Regions from separate parts of the Pseudoalteromonas sp. 2CM37A genome, predicted to be linked through region 1. Evidence: predicted binding sites of a transcription regulator. Region 1 holds the regulator's gene; each other region holds the start of a gene.
The links. Region 1 encodes sigma-54, which starts transcription at its own class of promoters, with help from an activator protein. Its sites were predicted from a motif close to GTTGGCACGNNNNTNGNNT; they were not measured.
Positions count from the first base shown of each region.

Region 2: the regulator sigma-54 is predicted to act here: its motif matches at 1,584-1,602, upstream of MTF68_RS19055 (DUF1328 family protein).
Region 3: the regulator sigma-54 is predicted to act here: its motif matches at 1,307-1,325, upstream of MTF68_RS14740 (BON domain-containing protein).

Region 1 is NZ_JALNTJ010000003.1:242,783-245,933, reverse strand. It holds gene lptB (LPS export ABC transporter ATP-binding protein) at 1-631, shown strand, start outside; gene MTF68_RS08470 (RNA polymerase factor sigma-54) at 701-2,200, shown strand; gene hpf (ribosome hibernation promoting factor) at 2,228-2,515, shown strand; gene MTF68_RS08460 (PTS sugar transporter subunit IIA) at 2,520-2,972, shown strand; gene rapZ (RNase adapter RapZ) at 2,992-3,151, shown strand, end outside.
Region 2 is NZ_JALNTJ010000015.1:21,888-25,038, forward strand. It holds gene oadA (sodium-extruding oxaloacetate decarboxylase subunit alpha) at 1-861, opposite strand, end outside; gene MTF68_RS19050 (OadG family transporter subunit) at 871-1,116, opposite strand; gene MTF68_RS19055 (DUF1328 family protein) at 1,642-1,815, shown strand; gene MTF68_RS19060 (hypothetical protein) at 1,868-2,059, shown strand; gene MTF68_RS19065 (YcxB family protein) at 2,216-2,683, shown strand; gene csrA (carbon storage regulator CsrA) at 2,734-2,925, opposite strand; gene MTF68_RS19075 (aspartate kinase) at 3,015-3,151, opposite strand, start outside.
Region 3 is NZ_JALNTJ010000006.1:84,823-87,973, forward strand. It holds gene MTF68_RS14730 (VOC family protein) at 1-317, shown strand, start outside; gene MTF68_RS14735 (LiaF domain-containing protein) at 387-1,043, opposite strand; gene MTF68_RS14740 (BON domain-containing protein) at 1,361-1,927, shown strand; gene MTF68_RS14745 (YqaE/Pmp3 family membrane protein) at 1,993-2,151, shown strand; tRNA gene MTF68_RS14750 (tRNA-Ile) at 2,421-2,497, shown strand; gene MTF68_RS14755 (hypothetical protein) at 2,759-3,151, shown strand, end outside.

The sequences.
Region 1 (3,151 bases):
TGGCTTATTGGGCCCTAATGGCGCAGGTAAAACCACCACCTTTTACATGATTGTAGGGTTAGTACCTAGCGACAAAGGTAAAATTTCTATTGATGATAACGACATTACGTTATTACCTATGCACAGCCGCGCCCGTTTAGGCATTGGCTATTTGCCGCAAGAGTCATCAATATTTAGAAAGCTGACAGTTTATCAAAACCTAATGGCTATTTTAGAAACGCGTAAAGAGCTCAATAAAGCCGCGCGAGAAGAAACGCTTAACAACTTACTTGATGAATTTAGTATTCAGCATATTCGCGATAGCCAAGGTATGGCGCTTTCTGGTGGTGAACGCCGCCGTGTAGAAATTGCCAGAGCACTGGCAGCTAACCCTAAATTTATTTTATTGGATGAGCCTTTTGCTGGTGTTGATCCGATTTCAGTGTTAGATATAAAGAAAATAATAGAACATCTTAAAAACCGTGGCATTGGCGTATTAATTACCGATCACAATGTAAGAGAAACCCTTGATGTTTGTGAAAAAGCCTACATTGTTTCTCATGGGGAGCTAATTGCATCTGGCACCCCAGAACACGTATTAAATGACAAAACTGTACGCGATGTTTATTTAGGCGAGCAATTTAGGCTGTAACATTTAAGCCACACCTACAAGCATCTGCTAATATTAATTATAACAACATAAAAGGATTGTTAGAGATACATGAGGCAATCATTACAGCTGCGCATGGGCCAGCAACTTACAATGACTCCACAATTGCAACAAGCGATTCGCTTGCTGCAGCTCAGTACATTGGATCTCCAGCAAGAAATACAAGAAGCACTTGATAGCAACCCGCTATTAGAAGTAGAAGAGCAAGATTACACGGAAGAGTCGGCTGGAAAAAATGAACAAAAAGCAGATACGGATGATGTAACCGTAAGCGCATCGGCTGACGATACAACCAGCGAGTACGAGCAAGACAGTGGCGAAGCTTTAAATAAAGACACCGTTAGCGATGATATGGCAATGGATGTAACTTGGGATGAGTACATGAGCGCAGCCCCTGCGGCATCCTCAGGCCCAATGCCAGAAGATGAGTCTATTTATCAAGGTGCCTCTACTGAAACGCTACATGAGTATTTAATGTGGCAGCTTCAGCTTACTCCTTTTAGCCCAACTGACGAAGCCATTGCTATTGCCATTGTAGAAGCTGTAGATGACTCGGGTATTTTAACGCTAAGTTGCGAAGAAATTTTAGAAAGCTTTAACCAAGAAAACGATGACGAAGTTGAAGTTGAACTTGATGAAATAGAAGCCGTTTTAAAACGTATTCAGCTATTTGACCCTGTAGGTATAGCCGCGCGCAGTTTACAAGAGTGCTTGTGTATTCAGCTAAACCAGTTTGATAAAGACACCCCTTTTATAGAACAAACTAAAATGATCTTAACCGATCACATTGATCTATTAGCGGCACGCGACTATCGTACATTAATGAAAAAGACTAAGCTTAAAGAAGACGAGCTTAAAGAGGTCATGACCCTAATACATACCCTCAACCCAAAACCTGCAGATACAATAGTAAGGGAAGAGTCAGAGTATGTAATACCGGATGTGTCGGTTAAAAAAATAAAAGGCCGCTGGGTGGTAGAGCTAAACCCAGATAGCATGCCAAAAATACGCGTAAATAGTCAGTACGCGGCTATGTCACGTACCGTAAAATCAAGTGGTGATAGCCAATTTATTCGCTCTCACTTACAAGAAGCTAAATGGTTTATAAAAAGCCTTGAAAGCAGAAACGACACGCTGCTCAAAGTAACAAACTGTATTGTAAAACAGCAACAAGCATTTTTTGAACATGGCCCAGAAGCCATGAAGCCAATGGTTTTAAACGATGTTGCTGAAATGGTAGAAATGCATGAATCGACAATTTCGCGTGTTACTACGCAAAAATATATGCATACGCCACGTGGTATTTTTGAGCTTAAGTATTTTTTCTCAAGCCACGTAAGCACTGAAAACGGCGGAGAGTGTTCATCAACCGCAATACGTGCCCTAATTAAAAAGCTAATTGCCGCGGAAAACTCAGCTAAACCATTGAGTGATAGTAAAATTGCGGATATATTGGCAGAGCAAGGAATTAAAGTAGCTAGACGCACAATAGCAAAATACCGTGAATCGCTAGCTATTCCACCGTCAAATCAGAGAAAGAGTTTGATATAAGACGTAAAAAACAAAGAGGAAATGCTTATGCAACTAAACCTAACTGGTCGTCACGTAGAAGTAACTGATTCACTTAGAGACTATGTAAATAATAAATTTGCAAAGCTAGAAAGGCACTCAGATCATATTAGCAATGTGCATGTCATTCTCGATGTAGAAAAACTCAACCAAAAAGCAGAAGCGACTATTCATGTAAGTGGCGCAGATTTATTTGCCTCAACAGAGCACCAAGATATGTATGCCGCTATAGACTCGTTGATTGACAAGCTCGATCGTCAAGTCATAAAACATAAAGAGAAGCTTGCTAGACACTAATATTATGAAATTAAGTACATTAGTATGCCAGGACTGCAGCAAAGCTGCGGTCCTTTTTAGTAGTAAAAAAAGAATTTTAGAGTTTATCAGTGAGCTTGCTCATGAAAAGCTCCCCTACTTACCACAACAAGATATTCTTAATGCGCTGGCAAGCAGAGAAAAGCTAGGCAGTACAGGCATTGGCCGGGGGATCGCCATTCCTCATGGCAGAATGGGTGGCGTAGAAGAGCCGCTGGCTTTAGTACTTGTTAGCGACACGCCTGTTAACTTTGATGCTATTGATAACTGCCCTGTTGATATTTTTGTTGCACTCATCGTACCAGATGGCGATAACCAACAGCACCTAAAGACTCTGGCAACCATAGCTGATAAACTGAGCAACAAAGAATTTTGTAAACAGCTGCGTAGTGCTAAAACCGATGCAGAGCTGTATCAAGTAATTGTTGATCAATCGTAGTAAATACTAAGGGCTATAAATGGAGTTAATTATCATAAGCGGCCGTTCTGGTTCAGGTAAGTCGGTTGCTTTACGCGTGGTTGAAGATTTAGGCTATTATTGCGTAGATAATATTCCGGTCAACTTACTGCCCTCTTTAGTGCGAAGTGTTTCAGATAACTATGACAAAATAGCCGTTA
Region 2 (3,151 bases), on a different contig from region 1:
AACACCTTTAAGGCTCCCCTCAAAGGCAGCGTACTTTTTACGTACATCTCTAAAGTAAGCCGCTATTTCTTCTAGCTGGTTTAAATCTAATTCGGTATCGCGGGGCGTTCCTTCAACAATCGCTACAATGGTTTCTGTAGCTGAATGACCGTAAGTCATACTCATTGAAGAAATAGCGGTATCAAGCATATCAATGCCTGCATCAATGGCTTTTTGATATGTAGCAGTACTTAAACCTGTGGTTGCATGGCACTGCATAGCAATAGGGATAGAAACGGTTTCTTTTAGCCCTTTAATAAGTTGCTCTGCATCGTATGGTTTTAATAAGCCTGCCATATCTTTAATACAAATAGAGTGACAACCTAAATCCTCTAGCTGTTTTGCAAGGGTTAACCACATATCAAGGGTATGCACTGGGCTTACAGTATAAGAAATAGTGCCTTGCGCGTGTGCTCCTACTTTTACAGCCGCTTTAATTGCCGTTTCTAAGTTACGTACATCGTTCATGGCGTCAAAAATACGAAATACATCTACACCATTTTTGTGGGCACGCTCTACAAACTTTTCTACCACGTCATCGGCATAGTGGCGGTAACCCAATAAATTTTGCCCGCGCAATAGCATTTGTTGTTTAGTATTAGGCATTGCTTTTTTAAGGGCACGAATACGCTCCCACGGATCTTCACCTAAATAACGAATACACGAATCAAACGTAGCGCCGCCCCACGACTCAATAGACCAATAACCGGCATCATCAAGTTTGCTAGCAATAGGTAGCATGTCATCTAAGCGCATACGGGTTGCAAGTAAAGACTGATGAGCATCGCGTAAAACAAGTTCTGTTAATTTTAATTTAGCCATGTGTGCCTCTTATTTATTATTTGATTTGTACTGAGCAATGGCAGCACTAATAGCAGCGATGTGCTCGTTTGGCACACCTTGAGATTTTAAAGATGGTGATTTAACCGGTATTGCAACTTCAGCCTCGTCAAAACGAGCAACCAAGTTAGACATGAGTGACACAGCACCAATCAATATTGAAAGAAATACAAACACGCCCACCATGCCCGTCAGCATCAAGCTACCTGCGGTTGTGAGTACAGCTCCTATATCCATTTTTCTCCCCCTGCACTATATAGCGATATAAAAAACCGCTTTATTTAAATAATTATTCACCGAATAATAACAAAACTTTTAACTTTGTCCACCGCCTGTCAATTGGTAAAACCAATTAAAATTAAACTAACATACAGTCACAATAGTTAACATAGCTAATACAGGGTTAAATTAGCTTAGATATAGATGATAAAAATAACCGTTATAGGCAAAGGTTATATGGTTAAACCCAAAAAACTTAAAAACTATAAAAAATAGTAAGTTAAACGGCAGGTAAAAAATCAGTTTGGGCTAAAATGTAAATTGGTCTTACCAAGATTAGTTAAGCAGCGCGCAAAAATATTTATTTTTTACTCTCTTTACAATAGTGTGAATAAGTTACATCGTTAAACGTAAAACTTACCAATCCTAAATTTATAACCCTCGCTCAAAAAACTATAACGCACTGAAAAATAACAAAATTAAACTCTGGCACGCAACTGGCATCATTACTTTCGAACGAATTTGATAACCAAGGAGAAAACAATGTTACGCTGGACAATTACATTTTTAGTTATTGCTTTAATCGCTGCAGTGTTAGGTTTTGGTGGTATCGCAGGTGCCGCAGCTGGTATAGCAAAAATTATATTCTTTATCTTTTTAGTACTTTTAGTGATTTCTTTAGTTTCAGGTGCGCTGCGCGGTAAATCGCCCAGGTAGCTACTAACATACTTAAAACACTAAACAATCAACATATACAAGGAATTACATTATGAACTCAACAACTTTAAAAGCAGCACTAATCGCCGTATTTGCAGGTTTCTTTATGATGGGTTGTGAAGACAACCACGCAGAAGAAGCAGGTGAGCGTATTGATGAAGCAGTAACTGACGTGCAAAACTCTGTTGAAGATGCATGTGAAAATGTAAAAGAAGGCGTTAACGCAGAAGAAACTAACTGTTAATCTGTTTGGTAACGTAAAAAACGGCTTTTAATAAGCCGTTTTTTTGTGCGCTAATAAAAAGCGGCTTATAACTCTTATAATGCATAGCCTACATTAACGGGTGTGATTTTTACGCTAGCTTGTTAAAATAGCGAAAACTATTACTTATTAGCAATTATGGCACTGACCACCACTTACACACTCGATAAACCCTACTACTACGAATGCTTTGACGAGTCCCACTCTTATAGTAAAGCAGCCAAGCCAAAGTATTTTTTGCTGGCATTACTGGTGTGCTTAGGTTTAATTAGTATTTACGCTATGGACGATCATTACCTAGGTACATTTTTAATAATGCTAGGTGTATTAGAATGCGTTGCCTTTTATTACCGTAGGCCTTGGTGGGTTACGCGCCAAATGTTTAGTCGTGCTTCGGGATCAACGGTTACTCTTTCGTTTACCGATGACGCTATTAGCACCGAAAACCACTATAAAAGCCATACATTTAAGTGGGCAGAAATAACCCATATTATTAAAACTAACCGCGGCTACTTAGTGCACCATAATAAGGGTATGCAATATATTTCTAGCAGTGTATTAACCGATGAAATGCGCGATTTTATAAACAAAAAAGCCACTCAGTGAGTGGCTTTTGGTATAGCTAAGTGCATTACTCAGCTAATTATACGAGTTGATTAAGCATTGCCCGGATTAGGGTTAGACTTTTCAGCTTGTATACGCATGTAAATCTCTTCACGATGCACTGAAACGTCTTTAGGTGCGTTAACACCAATTCGAACTTGATTTCCTTTAACACCTAATACAGTAACAGTTACTTCGTCACCAATCATTAGGGTTTCACCTACTCTACGAGTTAGTATTAGCATTCTCTTGCTCCCATGTTCCAATAAATTATAAGATTCCGCTTGACCATTTTAATGAAAAATTGATTGAAAAGTAAGTAAAAACTCCCAAACTATCCATTTTCTGTTAAAAATTCTGAGTGTAACGCTCTTACTGCTAGTTCTAAATACTTCTCGTCAATTAAAACCGATACCTTGATTTCAGACGTCGATACTAAAACTATGTGTATGCCTTCTTGCGCCAATGCAT
Region 3 (3,151 bases), on a different contig from region 1:
ATAACACCTGGTATGGCAAACCTAAGCGCTGGGTACATTTTGGCGACGATAACCATTACATTGCTATAAGCGATAATGGCGAGCATAAAAACAGAGATTTGACAGGGCACCAAGTCGGGCTGGCTCACTTTGCCTACGTTACAAACAACCTAGACGCTGTTATACAGCGCTTAAAACACGCCGGGTTTAACATTGATAAAGAGGGGGCAGAAAACCCATTTAGAAAAAACGTATATTACTTAGACCCTGCAGGATTCGAGGTTGAGTTTGTGCAGTATATGAGTGACATTCCAAGCGAGCGTAATAACGACTTATAAAATAGGCAGTAACTAACGGTGTAGAAAAGCGCATAATATGGCTTTTCTACCCATTTGTTTTTACCCGTATTATTTATTACTCACCCCAAGCTGGGCCTTTAAATCATTAGCAAAACTCACAAACTTTTCTTTAATGGTGCGTTTAACTTTTACCTCCACCGAACCTAAAACTGTTTTACCTTCTAGGTTAATTGTGGGGCCTTGGCGCTTATTAAGCGACACCGTTTTGTTTTCAAAACTACCTAATATACAAAACATTTTAGAAACTACATTGACGTGCTCTGGTACGTAAATTTCTTCGCTGCCAAAAATACAATTTACATGCACGGTAACATGTTGGTGGGCAAAAATAGCATCAGTAAAATCTAAAACAATCGACCCCATATAGTTTTGAATATAAATATCTTTAGGCACCACCCATTGGCCGCTACGCTCGCTTGAGCCTAAAATGCTTCGCAGTGTTAAGTTTTCTTCATCCGCTTGTTGGGCACTGTAGTTAGGGGCAAATTGCGTTTGCTTTTGAGCACTGTACTGGGTATCTGTAGTAAGGGTTAAATCCTCTACTAAATCAAGTAACGCAGTATTATCGGTTGCTTCCATTGCACTGTCTAAACGCCTTTCAAAGGCTTCAGCTGAAATAACGCCATGGCTGTAGTTATAAATAAGTTGGTCTATCACTTGTTCGCGAACTTGCTCTATTGGGCGGTCTTCAATTTTTACAGACATGGGAATAATCCTTTTTATATGAGTTGCCACTGTACATAGCAAGTGGTGTACCAAAAATTAACTGTTTATATATCAATGGCTTATTATTTTAATAACTCCGCTTAATTTATTATATTAACGATAGATTAACCAAAACAGCAATATAATCGTTATTTTCACCACTTAAGAAAGTTTTACCTAATAGCCTGTAAATGTTTACTCGGAGGTGTTTTTATTTATACCTAATAAAATAGCTAACTCCATGAATTTAAAGTGTTAATAAAGTTGGCCTAAAGCTCGCATATATAAGAGTGTCTTTAATCAAAAGGAGAAAGATTATGAAAACATTCAACAAATCTATGATTGCGGCTTTAGTTCTAGGTACTACAGCTATGGGTGCTCAAGCGGGCACTTGGGAAAATGAAAGTAAAGATGCTTGGATTGATGGTAAGGCAGAAACAGTGCTTCTTATGAACACTAATCTAAACAACTTTGACATTAACACTGATGTAAAAAATGGCAAGGTAGTACTTACAGGTAAAGTAAACAGCGACCTTGATAAAGAGCTAGCTGAAGAACTTGTAATTAGCCTAGATGGCGTATCTGATGTAGAAAACAACCTAACTGTTGTGAAAAACATGGATATGGACGACAAAGATCGTGACACTATGGATGATGACGATAACGACTTAACTGACGCTAAAATCACCACAGTAATTACTACACGTTTCTTATTTGACTCAGAAGTTGACGGTACAGATATCGACGTTGATACCGACAACGGTATAGTAAAACTTAAAGGTTCTGTTGAAACAGAAGCTGAAAAGCAGTTAGCAGTAAAAATTGCTAAAAATGCTGAAGATGTTCGTGACGTAGTAGATGAACTAACTATTGTTGCTGAATAATACACTATACTAAAAAGCCCAGCTTAGCTGGGCTTTTTGCTTGTCATTTTTAAAGGAGCTATATCATGGATATCATTCGTATAATACTGTCGATTTTATTACCGCCACTGGGTGTATTTTTACAAGTTGGTTTAGGTATGCACTTTTGGCTAAATATTTTACTAACTTTACTGGGTTACTTCCCTGGTTTAATTCACGCTATCTACATTATTGCTAAAAAATAATGTGTGGTGTGTTCAATGTGAGCCGGCCACTTTTTTATAGTTATTAAAATTGTAAAAAAGCGGCTTACATACTTCTGTGTTTATTTTTCTGTTATTTCCTGCCTATTCGCATGCAAAAAGATTACTATTTAAGCAGTCAGCTTACTGATTGTTAAAATAAAGGTTTTTGCTAGTGACAAGCCTTAAAAAACTTTTTATACTGCAACCCGCTTTAGTCGCTCAGTGGCTAAACGCTTCAAAAATTAACTACCTCGTAGTTATACAAAGTTGGCCCCTTAGCTCAGTTGGTTAGAGCACACGACTCATAATCGTTAGGTCCCCAGTTCGAGTCTGGGAGGGGCCACCACTTTCCAAAGCTTTCCAAGTAAATACCTACTAACCGAAATCACTCTGTGCTACCTCTGTGCTACTTTTAGTATAGCGGAAAACATCTCTATATGCTTGATATGATTAATCCCTTACCTTTTACTGAGCTTCACTTCTAAGCAGGAAAGCTTGTTGCTATATGATTGGTATTGTTTTGCTTGATAGTAGTTAACATTCAGGTAAATCATTCCTTCACCAAGTAAATGCTATAATATTCATCGTTCTAAGCAATAGGAAGCGAATGATGGATACTAACGAATACTACTTTTTAAAGAGCTTTTTAAAACCTAAAAGCTTATCGAAAGTGTTGAGTATGAGAGATTGGACTAGTTACTTAGGCCGTGATGCAAAGCTCGCTTTAAATAAATTTGAAAAAGAGGGGGTTTTACAGTCAGCTAATACTCAGGAAGTTGTCACAGCGACTTATTCTGCTCCAAATTTAAAAAAGATTTCTCAAAACCTTAACCTACCAACCTCTGGTAAAAAATCTGTTTTAGTTCGCAGAATATTGGAAGTAGCACCAAATTATTTTAATGGTAATTCATTAGAGCATGATTTCTTTGTTTGTTCCTGTGAGGGGGCGAAACAAATTGAAGCTAAAGGAAAAATCATCAAAAATGAGATGAGTACTGCA